2 regions of the Paenibacillus sp. sgz302164 genome follow, and region 2 is predicted to be linked to the other one. Evidence: a T-box and tRNA genes for the amino acid it is inferred to sense, from the RefSeq annotation. Region 2 holds a T-box; the other holds one or more tRNA genes.
What was found. A T-box is a leader RNA that pairs with one kind of tRNA and senses whether it is charged. The one in region 2 lies ahead of ileS (isoleucine--tRNA ligase), so its partner is inferred to be a tRNA-Ile.

Region 1: it encodes a tRNA-Ile, which carries the amino acid that the T-box ahead of ileS (isoleucine--tRNA ligase) is inferred to sense. The anticodon was not compared.

What each region holds. Positions count from the first base shown of each region.
Region 1 covers NZ_JBVYOL010000015.1:208,687-214,839, reverse strand. Annotated here, with positions in the region: gene AC0LWT_RS24395 (hypothetical protein) at 1-433, shown strand, start outside; gene AC0LWT_RS24390 (hypothetical protein) at 534-1,055, shown strand; gene AC0LWT_RS24385 (hypothetical protein) at 2,272-2,502, shown strand; tRNA gene AC0LWT_RS24380 (tRNA-Glu) at 2,835-2,912, shown strand; tRNA gene AC0LWT_RS24375 (tRNA-Gly) at 2,917-2,990, shown strand; tRNA gene AC0LWT_RS24370 (tRNA-Phe) at 2,993-3,068, shown strand; tRNA gene AC0LWT_RS24365 (tRNA-His) at 3,071-3,142, shown strand; tRNA gene AC0LWT_RS24360 (tRNA-Gln) at 3,149-3,223, shown strand; tRNA gene AC0LWT_RS24355 (tRNA-Leu) at 3,225-3,312, shown strand; tRNA gene AC0LWT_RS24350 (tRNA-Lys) at 3,451-3,526, shown strand; tRNA gene AC0LWT_RS24345 (tRNA-Tyr) at 3,531-3,616, shown strand; tRNA gene AC0LWT_RS24340 (tRNA-Pro) at 3,620-3,696, shown strand; tRNA gene AC0LWT_RS24335 (tRNA-Glu) at 3,700-3,776, shown strand; tRNA gene AC0LWT_RS24330 (tRNA-Asp) at 3,780-3,854, shown strand; tRNA gene AC0LWT_RS24325 (tRNA-Ile) at 3,861-3,938, shown strand; tRNA gene AC0LWT_RS24320 (tRNA-Asn) at 3,944-4,019, shown strand; tRNA gene AC0LWT_RS24315 (tRNA-Glu) at 4,021-4,093, shown strand; tRNA gene AC0LWT_RS24310 (tRNA-Gln) at 4,185-4,260, shown strand; tRNA gene AC0LWT_RS24305 (tRNA-Leu) at 4,507-4,591, shown strand; tRNA gene AC0LWT_RS24300 (tRNA-Pro) at 4,596-4,673, shown strand; tRNA gene AC0LWT_RS24295 (tRNA-Leu) at 4,677-4,759, shown strand; tRNA gene AC0LWT_RS24290 (tRNA-Ile) at 4,769-4,840, shown strand; gene AC0LWT_RS24285 (ribonuclease H-like YkuK family protein) at 4,892-5,470, shown strand; gene AC0LWT_RS24280 (hypothetical protein) at 5,824-6,153, opposite strand, start outside.
Region 2 covers NZ_JBVYOL010000001.1:555,220-561,372, reverse strand. Annotated here, with positions in the region: gene AC0LWT_RS02460 (ArsR/SmtB family transcription factor) at 1-30, shown strand, start outside; gene AC0LWT_RS02455 (NADH:flavin oxidoreductase) at 47-1,159, shown strand; gene AC0LWT_RS02450 (oligopeptide/dipeptide ABC transporter ATP-binding protein) at 2,019-2,264, shown strand; T-box leader at 2,340-2,595, shown strand; gene ileS (isoleucine--tRNA ligase) at 2,682-5,762, shown strand; gene AC0LWT_RS02440 (MerR family transcriptional regulator) at 5,923-6,153, shown strand, end outside.

The sequences.
Region 1 (6,153 bases), on a different contig from region 2:
GCTAACTGGGGGACTTCAGGTCACGTTATCGCAAATGATCGCCATATTGTACTATGATTTTATCACCCAGTTGCGGAAGACAAGTCAGCTGCACGAGATATTCAAATCGCTCGTCGAGCTGCGAAGAACATTTTCGCTGAAGCCGAGCGTGCTTGAGCTTTCCGAGAAAAACCCGAATCACTGGGCGCTGGAGGAGCGAAGAGTCGTGCTGAAAGGCGCAAAGATTCTGCAGCTGGAAGTTCCTATGTATGAGAAGTACGTTCGTCGCGGCGAATTCTTCTTGATGGAACTGCGCCAATTCGACGCTTCGTTTAGGATGACCGTTGAAGAACTGATATCCCTGCAGTTTCGTAACATGCTCGAGCATATCCGCCGCGGGAAGCATAATGATTTCATTCAGGATATCGTAGATAACTTATCCAGATATTCGTAGGCCGGCGCCGATCCGCCGCCAGTCCATTCCACCATGGTTAATATTTCCTCCATTTTTGCCGATAACATTAGTGAAAATATTAAATTTGGAGTGAATGATTATGGGGAAATTGTATGGTGTTATTGGAGTTTTGAGCATTAGCTTGCTGCTTGGAGCATGTACAGGGAATGGGGGCACGGATACCGCCGCAAAGAAACCAGCTGCTGACGCTACTGCTCCTGCTAGCAATTCAAAACCGACTGCATCCAACGTAACGGTCAATATGGGTGACCCGAAAGGCTTTAACGCCTATGAGAAGGGACAGACAGTTTCTTTTAACAATAACAGCACGGACCCGGATAAAAACCAAATCGTGTACTTCTGGGAATTTTATCGCGCCAGCGAATCCGACTCGTGGAAGCTTTTTAAAGAAGAAAAGGGCAATCCTGCTTCTTTCACCTTTACGGCCCCGGAGAAGGGCAAGTTTCAGGTCGGAATTGCCGTTATTGACTCTTATGGGGCTATCGGAGGGACCGATCCGGAATTCAAGAAGTTCATTGCTGATAACCAGTATTTCGGGTTGTATAAGGCACTTCCAGACATGAAAGCAACGATCGAGAAATCCGGCGCTATTAATAAATAATCTTAGTCGTCCTTTCCAAATTAACAAAACAAGGCCCGGAGCTCTCGGGCTTTTTTTCATATTGGGCTTAATTGATGATCGTTACGCCTAATGGCACCCAGAGACGCGGAATGTAGCCAAACGTGAACAGGAGCGGTACGGTGAAGCCCGACGAGAGCTCTCAACCATCGCAGAGTTTAGGACTCAGCCTGTGTGCTGTATAAGATTCGAAGGCGAAGAATAACCTTCCGAACAACCGCGGGCAAGCTGTCCGGCATTATGCTGCGAAAGGAACCGGCGTCCTGAGAGGCCGCGGCGGCGTTACCACCAATCTAATAGCTGGCGTGGCTAGGATGTCGGTATAGGTGTTGCAGAAGGAACCAGCGTGCTGCGACGGAGCCAGAGATCGACGTGGAGACTGGCGATAGGCTTGCAGCAGTGGGGCCGGGGGTGTTTGTTCCTACGACGGCGGACCAGCTATCAGCTTACGTGATGCGGGGGCACCTGCATCAATAGACAAGCGGCGCTAAACGATCGTTCCGCCGGAGGTAGTTGGGAAAACATCATACGTTCAGCAGGCAGCGGCGACGCGAAGGCGTCGTTCATCGATCATTACGTTGTGGCGGCCAGGGCCAAAGTGCGGTGATGATCGGTGATAGTTACGTCTCCGGGCGTTGCGGGACAACGGCATACGAACTTCAGGCGAACACAAGCGCGGCGATGGATGATTGGTCCAGAAGTAAGATTGTACTTTTGGAAAAATTAATCATTGCTACTTGACACTGAAGTTGGTATTGATTTATTATGAGGAAAATTTAGGTATGTAGGAAGGAGCGTGAGCGAGGATGAAAAAGGCATTTGGATATGAGCGCATTCAACAGTGGAGCCCATCGGAAGGCGACCATTTATTTATAAATGCCAAAAGCCTTATACCTCGCCACGCGGCCTTTTTTCGATATCCCTAACTCCCTGACGACAGGGAGGAATTGCAGGCAAAATTGCGTCATTTTTGACGCATTTGTCCGGATATGAAAAGACCGCTGGAGTCCAGCGGTCTTTTTGTTTTTATAAGGCGATGAGGGAATAAAGAAAAAAAATATAAAAAAAAAAGGGTTGACAGCAAAAATAACCCATGATAAGATCATAATCAGTAAAGCGGTAAAACATTAAAGCGATAAAGCACGAAAGCAAAAAAGTGTAACATTGTAAAAACTACGAAGAAAGGAAGGGATAGGCCATGAGAAAGCCATTATTTATGAATCCATGCGAGCAGTCTAATCAGCAACAGCCATTTGGCTATCATGAGATATCGATCATTCATGAGCATGCCGATATTTGGCGCGAGAGCGGCAGTAAAGGGGCATTTAGCAACCTTCTTAAAGCCTATATCCAGCCAATCAAAAGTAGTTTTTACGTGCCACGTTTGGGCCGTGCAATCCTAAAAAGAGGAGGAACGGCTCTAACGTGATCATGAATCGCGGACCGTTCTGAATCTGAATCCGTTGATCCATAGATTTGTACGTAAAAGGCTACTTGCACCCTTGGCGAGTGGTCCATTTGTGTTTGTCGTAATTCCGGACTACCGGGTTAGGCGAAACGATACAAGTGGAACCGCAATGGGCGAGTAGCCTTTTCTACACCGCAATAACGAACATATGTTTCATTGAGAGCGGGGTTATTGCACTCGTATTGAAAACGAGCGCCTCCAAGGGTTCAAAAGACCAAAGGTGAAGCCGGCTAACTCGCAATCAGCAAAATCGTCGATCACAGGTCAAATCCTGCTCGACCCTCCAAATACTTGGCGCATTAGGCAAGCGGTCTAAGCCACAGGACTTTCAATCCTGCATTCGCTCGGTTCGAATCCGGCAGGCGTCACCAAAATGCGGAATTAGTTTAACGGAAGAACGGGTGCCTCCCAAGCATTCGGTATGGGTTCGATTCCCGTATTCCGCTCCAATGGTTGGATAGCTCAGTTGGTAGAGCGATGGTTTGAAGAGCCATGCGTCGTCGGTTCGATTCCGGCTCCAACCGCCATGGAGGTCATGGCGAAATGGCCAACGCGACGGGTTGTGACCCCGTTATCACCGGTTCGATTCCGGTTGATCTCCCTATATTGCCTCTTAGCCAAGTTGGTAAGGCAGCGGCCTTTGAAGCCGCGATCCCAGGTTCAAGCCCTGGAGGGGCAGCCATGCGGCTGTGATGGAATGGCAGACATACGAGCCTCAGATGCTCGTGCAGCGAAAGCTCACCTGTGGGTTCAAGTCCCATTGCCGCACCAAAAAGTACATAAATGAACGGTTCGCAGAGTGTGAGTCGACCATGAGTTGGGTTCAGAGTTGTGGTTGAACGAAACACAAGCTGTAAAAAATCTGCCGGAGATTAACCCGCTCCAAGCAAGGATTTACCGTGTCCACAAGCTGGCGTAGCTCAATTGGCAGAGCAACTGACTTTTAATCAGTAGGTCAAAGGTTCAAATCCTTTCGCCGGCACCAATAGGGGAGAGTAGCGAAGAGGCTAAACGCAGCTGACTGTAAATCAACTCCCTTCGGGGTTCGGCGGTTCGAATCCGTCCTTTCCCACCATATCGGGATGTAGTTCAGCTTGGTAGAACGCTAGTTTCGGGTACTAGAGGTCATCGGTTCAAGTCCGGTCATCCCGACCATATGACGTAGTGGTGAAGCGGCATAACACACCTGTCTTTCGAACAGGGATACACGGGTTCGAATCCCGTCTACGTCTCCAATTCGGTTCCATAGTTCAGTTGGTTAGAACGCTGCGTTGTCAGCGCAGAGGTCAGGGGTTCAAGTCCCATTGGGCCGTCAATATGCTGTCGTAGCTCAGAACGGTTAGAGCATCCGGCTGATAACCGGAAGGTCGGTGGTTCAAGTCCACTCGACAGCACCATATTTAGGGTTATAGCCGATTTGGTAAGGCAGCGCACTGTTAATGCGTGCAATGCAGGTTCGAATCCTGCTATCCCTGCCATGGGATCGTAGCTCAGTTGGGAGCGCAGCTGCTTTTCAGGCAGCAGGTCGGAGGTTCGAGTCCTTTCGATTCCATCATTTATGTAGGGGTCCATGTTCCTCGGCGGCGAGTCTGCCTCCAAAGTAGACTGTGGTGGGTTCGATGCCCACGCCCCCTGCCAATCTTCGGGGTATAGAATAGCGGACTAATTCACGGGACTTTGACTCCCGCATCTCCGGTTCGAATCCGGATGCCCCTGCCACCGGGACGCTCAAGAAGTACATTCGACGATTTTGTTCGAATGGTTCGGTTCACTGCCGAACGTTCCGACAATTTGTTTTTCTGTCCATTGAAGCATGAACGACGGTTCAGATCGACAGGTTCTATTTGAGAGCTGACATCGTTAAAATGGACGGTCGCGTGGGCTTGTAGTTTAACTGGTAAAACACCCGACTCTTAATAGGTGAGAGTGCAGGTTCGAGTCCTGCCAGACCCGCATTTCTTCTGAGCGCCTCTGACGGAACGGCAGACGTAGCGAGCTTAAAATTCGTGGTCGAAAGACACTGAGGGTTCAAATCCCTCGAGGCGCACCAATATCGGGAAGTAGCTCAGCTTGGTCAGAGCACCTGCCCTGGGAGCAGGGGGCCGCATGTTCGAATCATGTCTTCCCGACCATATGGGATTGTGACGGAATGGTAGACGTAGTAGCTTAAGGAGCTGCGGATTGAAAGATCGTGGGAGTTCAAGTCTCCCCAATCCCATCATCATGAGGGCCTTTAGCTTAATGGCGAAGCAGTCGGCTCATAACCGGCCAAACGATGGTTCGATTCCATCAGGGCCCGCTAATCCAAGTACGAAAGGAAGAAGCCAACCTTGCATTACAGGTGAATCCCATGAAGACAAAAATACGACAATTCCCATTGATTCATGAAACGACGTTCCACAATACGACTGAAAAGGACCTTGAGTTTAGTGACGTTCTGGACCGAATTTCTCGTTTCATCGAGAGCGATCCGAGGGCTGTTTATCATCTCGTGGTTACGACGGATGCTCAGACCCATTCTGGCCACACGAAATTCGTAACATACATCGTAATATATCGTGTCGGCCGCGGCGCATGGCTGTGCAGCCGGCAAGTGATTCTCCCGAGGGAAATCCATTCTGTTCAAGAAAAATTGTCATTGGAAACAACCTTCTCAAGCGAGATTGCTGCCCATATCGGTTATGCTGAACGGAATCGCCTCGAAGACATCATTTTGCCGTATATCGACCAAGGGGCAGATATTCGTTTTATGGTCGATATCGATGGTGGTACGGGGGCGAAGAATAAGACGGCAGCCTACATTTCTGAAATGGTTGGTCGAATTGAAGCAATGGGTTTGATCGCACGGGTAAAGCCCGAATCGGTAATGGTGAGTGTTGCTGACCGCGAAACGAAAAGGCCATATCGGTTACGAGCTGCTTCTACTTAATTATAACGGCTTCCGGGTGAAAGGGGATTCCTCCAATTAGAGTCATGGACTTATACGTGTGAGCATGTACGAAGCACGGCCATGGTGACCAAATTCTCCTTCACCTTACGACCTTACATCAAGTGCTAAAATAGATCATTGCAGAGATGAAGGAAAAGAAGCCCATGTTACGGAAAAAGAAACCCCACCCAGTGTTGCTGTCCAAATGCCTTTCTTACGACCAAGATGAGCGCGACATAAATGTAAATCACAAGTATCAGATGATGATAGATTGCTGCAGGCATATCGGCAACTCCTTACATGTTGGTTTCGATATGCTTATTTACAAGTCATATGATTTTTGGTTTCGGTTGCTAGCTGATCAGGTCGTAGTTTTTTGCTACCTGCAGTGCGGTCACTAAAGCTTTGTTTTCCGCCCAAAGCTTTTGGTTCGATTTCTCCATTTCGGCATACTTTTGCGCTTCACTACCGACCAGCTCTTCCCATTCCTTGTTTTCATTCCGAAGACGAACAATTTCCTCTTGTGCTTCCTGCAGCTGCTGCACTAGCGAAGCATCTCTCTCTTCCGGAGCAAGGGCTTGAAGGCTGTTTCGCTCCTCAAGTTGCTTCTCTAAACTCGCATTTTTTTGTTGTAGACCTTCAATAAGAATGTTTTTTCCTTTGAGAAGTTCTTTGTTTTTTTG
Region 2 (6,153 bases):
TTGTTCAAGGAAAAAATCCAAAAGCTTTAACGAATCGGAGGTAACGATGACCAGTTCCAATTCTGCTGCCGCATTGTTCAAACCTTTCACGGTCGGGAACCTGACGCTCCAAAACCGGATCGTCATGGCGCCGATGACCAGAACCTTTTCTCCCGGAGGGGTGCCGGGGCAGGATGTTGCCGACTATTACCGCCGCAGGGCGGAGAACGGCGTCGGCCTGATCGTGACCGAAGGCACCGTGATCGATCATCCGGCCGCGGCGAGTCATCCGGGCATTCCTTATTTTCACGGCGAAGCTGCCCTGAACGGCTGGACCCGTGTTGCGGCGGCTGTGCACGAAGCGGGCGGACGCATTATTCCGCAGCTCTGGCATGTCGGGACGCAGCGCAAGAACGGCGACCTGCCGAACCCGGACGCGCCACCGGCCGGCCCTTCGGGCCTCGACGCCGAGGGCGCGAAAGTCGCCGAGCCGATGACCGAAACGGAGATCGCCGACGTGATCGCCGCTTTCGCGCAGGCCGCCGCCGATGCCCGCAGAATCGGCTTTGACGGCATCGAGCTCCATGGCGCGCACGGCTATTTGATCGACCAGTTCTTTTGGGAGAAAACGAACCGGCGCACGGACCGCTACGGCGGCGACATGGTCGCGCGCACGCGCTTTGCCGTTGCAATCATTGAAGCGTGCCGCCGCGCCGCAGGAGCCGATTTCCCGATCGTGTTCCGTTTCTCGCAATGGAAATCCGGCGACTACACGGCAAAGCTTGCGGAAACTCCGGAGCTGCTCGCCAAGTTTCTGGAGCCGCTGACGAATGCGGGCGTCGATGTGTTCCATTGCTCGACCCGCCGCTTCTGGGAGCCCGAGTTCGAGGGGTCCGGTCTGAATCTGGCGGGCTGGACCAAGCAATTGACCGGCAAACCGACCATTACCGTAGGTTCGGTCGGGCTTGACGGAGAGTTTTTGAAAGTTTTTGCAGAGGGTAAGGGCGCAGGCAACGCGAGTATCGACGGAGTGCTCGAGCGCCTGGAGCGCGAAGAGTTCGATCTTGTAGCCGTAGGCCGCGCGCTGCTGGTCGACCCCGCATGGGCGGACAAAATCCGCGGAGGGCGAGTCGACGAGCTGGTGCCGTTCACGGCCGACGCCTTGAAAACGCTGGTCTAAACCGGCCGGCGTTTTGGCGGGGGCTGACCCGCAAGCAGTTAGCAGACTGCTTGCGGGTCAGCCTTTTTTTGTTCGCGCCCGTGCCGCCGAGCGGCCGGCCGCTGAAAAGCTGTTGTGGCCATGACAACGCCGGCAATGCGAAAAAAACCTGCAAAAGTGCATCCTTTTGCACCAAGACGCGCCTGCAGCGATAAATTCCTGCAAATCTGCAGTTTTTTTCGCCGAATTCGGGGCTCAGCTCTATCTGGAGCGGGAATTCCTGCACTATCGCAGGCTTTTGCTCCAAACGAGCCGTTTCTGCCTAAAAAGCCTGCACTTTTGCAGGCTTTGCGGGCTAGCGAGCCGCTTCACAAACGGCAGCCCCGGTCTCTGGACGGCAAACGAGGTTACCCGCCGGTCGCGCCCCCGCACTCGCGCAACAGCGGGCAGTCCGCCCCCGCCGGTCGCGCCTGCACGCATGCAACAGTGGCCAGTCCGCCCCCGCACTCGCGCAACAGCGGCCGGTCCGCCCCCGCCGGTCGCGCCCCCCGCACTCGCGCAACAGCGGGCAGTCCGCCCCCGCCGGTCGCGCCTGCACGCATGCAACAGTGGCCAGTCCGCCCCCGCACTCGCGCAACAGCGGCCGGTCCGCCCCCGCCGGTCGCGCCCCCCGCACTCGCGCAACAGCGGGCAGTCCGCCCCCGCCGGTCGCGCCCCCCGCACTCGCGCAACAGCGGCCAATCCGCCCCCGCCGGTCGCCCCTGCGCGCATGCAACAGTGGGCTATGCCGCCCACGATCTGTCCGTCGTGCGGCATATCAGCGATCGCGTAGCGGTCATGTATTTGGGCAAAATCGTCGAAATCGCCGATTGGCGCACGCTTGTACGAGAGCCCGCTCCATCCCCGCACGCAGGCGCTGCTGGCGGCTGTGCCGATTCCCGACCCGTTCGTGGAGGAACGGCGCGAGCGGGTGCTCATTTCCGGCGAGGTGCCGAGCCTGCTGAACAAGCCGCAGGGCTGCAGCTTCTCGAACCGCTGCCCGCTGGCGAACCGGGAATGCCGGGAGACCGAGCCCGCTTTGCGAACGGTGGCGAACGGGCATGGCGTCGCTTGCATCAAAGCATGACGCTTGTGCGGGGGCTTTTGCCTGCTTGACATTTTGGGGAAATAGGTGTACAAATAAAATAATTGAATGTTCCGAACAAATTCGTTGACGAGAACGAGTACGTTATTTCCTTGTTCCCCAGAGAGTTGGCCTTGCGCTGAAAGCCAATGTACAAGATGTAACCGAAAATCCTCTCCGAGAAGGAAAGCTGAAGCAAGGAAGTAAGCTGCCCCGGGATTCCGCCGTTACAAGGAACGCGTATGATGGTACGCTGATGGAGGTGCCGCAGATCGGATTCATGCCGGTCGGTGCGGAACAAGGGTGGTATCGCGAGTTGAATCTCGTCCCTTACGGGGCGGGATTTTTTTGTTTTTTTCGCACCTTTTTCGGAGCTGTTAATTTGGATGGGATGAACCCAAAAAAGAGAGGGATACTCGCATGAGAAAAGTCGATGTGAAAGAAAAAGCCAGAACCCGCGAGCTGCGCGTTCTTGAGCAGTGGAAGCAAAACGATACGTTCCGCCAATCGGTGGAACACCGTCAGGGAAGGCCGAACTTCGTATTTTACGAAGGTCCGCCGACGGCCAACGGCAAGCCGCATATCGGGCACGTGCTCGGCCGCGTCATCAAAGATTTTATCGGCCGCTACAAAACGATGTCCGGCTACCGCGTCGTCCGCAAGGCCGGATGGGATACGCACGGGCTCCCGGTCGAGCTGGGGGTGGAAAAGCAGTTGGGCATTTCGGGCAAGCAGGAGATCGAAAAATACGGCGTCGCCGAATTCGTAAGCAAGTGCAAGGCGAGCGTTTTCGAATACGAGCGGCAGTGGCGCGAGCTGACGGAAGGGATCGCTTATTGGACGGATATGGAGCACCCTTACGTGACGCTGACGAACGATTACATCGAGAGCGTGTGGCACATTTTATCGACGATCCACGGCAAAGGCTTGCTCTACAAGGGCCACCGCGTCAGCCCGTACTGCCCGGATTGCCAGACGACGCTCAGTTCGCACGAAGTGGCGCAGGGCTATGAGGATGTCAAGGACTTGAGCGCGACGGTCATGTTCAAAAGCAAGCAGGGCGGCGAAAGCTTCCTCGCCTGGACGACTACGCCGTGGACACTTCCTGCGAACGTGGCGCTGGCGGTCCATAAAGACGTCGATTACGTGAAAGTAAGGCAAAACGGAGAGATTTACATCGTGGCCCAAAATCTCGCCGACAAGGTGATGACCGGCAGCTATGAAATCGTGTCCGTTCATAAAGGAGCGGAGTTCGTAGGCACCGCCTATGAGCCGCCGTTCGGCTATATCGGCGTAAGCAAAGGGCACATCGTCGTCGACGCCGATTATGTCAGCGATGCGAGCGGCACCGGCATCGTGCATATCGCTCCGGCGCATGGGGAAGACGATTACCGGACGGCGCGCCAGCACGGGCTCGATTTTGTGAACGTCGTCAAACCGGACGGAACTTATTCGGATACGATTACCGAATTCGCCGGCCGTTTTGTCAAAGATTGCGACGTCGACATCGTGAAGCGCTTGTCTGAGCGCGGCCTGCTTTTTTCCAAGGAGCGGTACGAGCACAGCTATCCGTTCTGCTGGCGCTGCAAAACGCCGCTGCTCTATTATGCGATGGAAAGCTGGTTTATCCGCACGACAGCGGTCAAAGACGAGCTGATCCGCAACAACAGCGGGATCGAATGGCATCCGGCGCATCTGCGCGAAGGGCGCTTCGGCAAATTTTTGGAGGAGCTTGTCGATTGGAACATCAGCCGCAACCGTTATTGGGGCACTCCGCTTAACGTCTGGACGTGCCAAGATTGCGGCGGCGAGTATGCGCCGGGGAGCCTGCGCGATTTGCAGGGCAAATCGCTGTATCCGCTGGACGACAATCTGGAGCTGCACAAGCCTTACGTAGATGAAGTGAAGCTGCGCTGCTCCTGCGGCGGCACGATGACGCGAACGCCTGAAGTGATCGACGTATGGTTCGACAGCGGATCGATGCCGTTTGCGCAATACGGCCACCCGTTCGGCGACGAGGAGCAGTTCCGCGAGCAATATCCGGCCGATATGATTTGCGAGGGGATCGACCAGACGCGCGGCTGGTTTTTCAGCCTGCTGGCCGTATCGACGCTTTATAACGGCCAACTGCCGTATAAAGCCGTCATCTCGACAGGCCACGTCCTTGACGAGAACGGGCAAAAAATGTCCAAAAGCAAGGGCAATGTCATCGATCCGTGGGAGATCATTGAGGAATTCGGCACGGACGCGTTCCGCTGGGCGCTGCTGTCCGACAGCGCGCCATGGAACAGCAAGCGGTTCTCGAAGCAGATCGTCGCGGAGGCGAAGTCCAAAGTCATCGATACGATCAACAATACGCACGCTTTTTATGCGCTGTATGCAACGATCGACGGTTACAATCCGGACAATCATCCTGAGCAGGCTTCCGCAAACGAATTGGACCGCTGGCTTCTCTCACGGCTGAACAGCACCGTGCGTCAAGTGGTGAAAGGGCTGGATGCCGTCGATTTCCTGAATCCGGCGAAGCAGCTCGAAGCGTTCGTCGACGAATTGAGCAACTGGTACATCCGCCGTTCGCGCGACCGCTTCTGGGGCAGCGAAATGACGGCGGACAAGGTGTCCGCCTACCAGACGCTGCGCAGCGCGCTGCTGACGCTCGCCCGGCTGATCGCGCCGTACGCTCCGCTCATTGCCGAAGATATCTATGGCAATCTCGGCGGCGAAGGCAGCGTCCATCTGGCCGATTATCCGCAGGCGGACGAGGCCGTCATCGATGCGGCGCTGGAGAGCGGCATGGAGAAAGCGCGGCAAGTCGTCGAGCTGGCGCGCAGCATCAGAAACGAGACCGGAATCAAGACCCGGCAGCCGCTATCCGAGCTGATCGTGTCATTCGGCGGCGATTTCGACCTGAGCCGGTTCGAGGATATCGTCAAAGACGAAATCAACGTCAAGCAAATCCGCGTGGAACAGGACGACAACGGCTTCGTCAACTTCCAATTGAAGCTGAACCTAAAGGCGGCCGGCAAAAAATACGGGAAAATGGTCGGGCCGATCCAAAGCCATTTGAAGCAGTTATCCGCTGCCGAGACCAGGCAGGCTGTCGGCAACGCCTTTGTGGACGCAGTGATCGAAGGCGAAGCGGTGCGGATCGCTCTGGATGAGCTGCTCATCGAGAAGCAGGCCCGGGAAGGTTTCGCTTCCGCCTCCGGCTACCAGATGACCGTGGCGCTGAACACCGCGATCACGGAGGAGCTGGAGCAGGAAGGCCTCGTGCGCGAAGTCGTCCGCGCGATTCAAGACTACCGCAAAAAGCTCGATTTGCCGATTGAGCGGCGGGTGAATCTCGTTTTGGACGCCGATGCGCAGCTGCAGGAAGCGCTGCAGCGCTATGAAGCTGTTTTGCGGGACAATGTGCTCCTTGCCGGCATTCGTTTTGCTCAAGCGGCGGGCATGGAGTCCGTGCAGATCGGAGACCGCAGCTTCGGTTTGCTGCTTGAGTAAATCTAGTAACTGTAACCTAATCAGAGCCGTGGGCCTTATCGATGGACCCCCGGCTCTGATTTTGTTGGAATCCTGCGTGACCAGCTGCAGTCTTAAATAAAGCTTGAAGGTGACGTAACGTCACCGGATATAATAGAAATCACGAGAGGAGGACGAATGCTTGAAGCCGGAGGAACGCCAATACTTGACAACAGGTCAGCTCGCGCGGCGAACGGGAATGACTCTGCGCACACTCCGCTATTACGACAAGATCGGCTTGCTAAAGCCGGCACAGTACAACCATGCTTCCGCCCGCCTGTATAGCACAGAAGATGTGGCACGGCTGCAAAAGATCCAGATGCTGAAATACATCGGGTTATCCCTGGCCGAGATCAGTCAAATCATCCTGAAC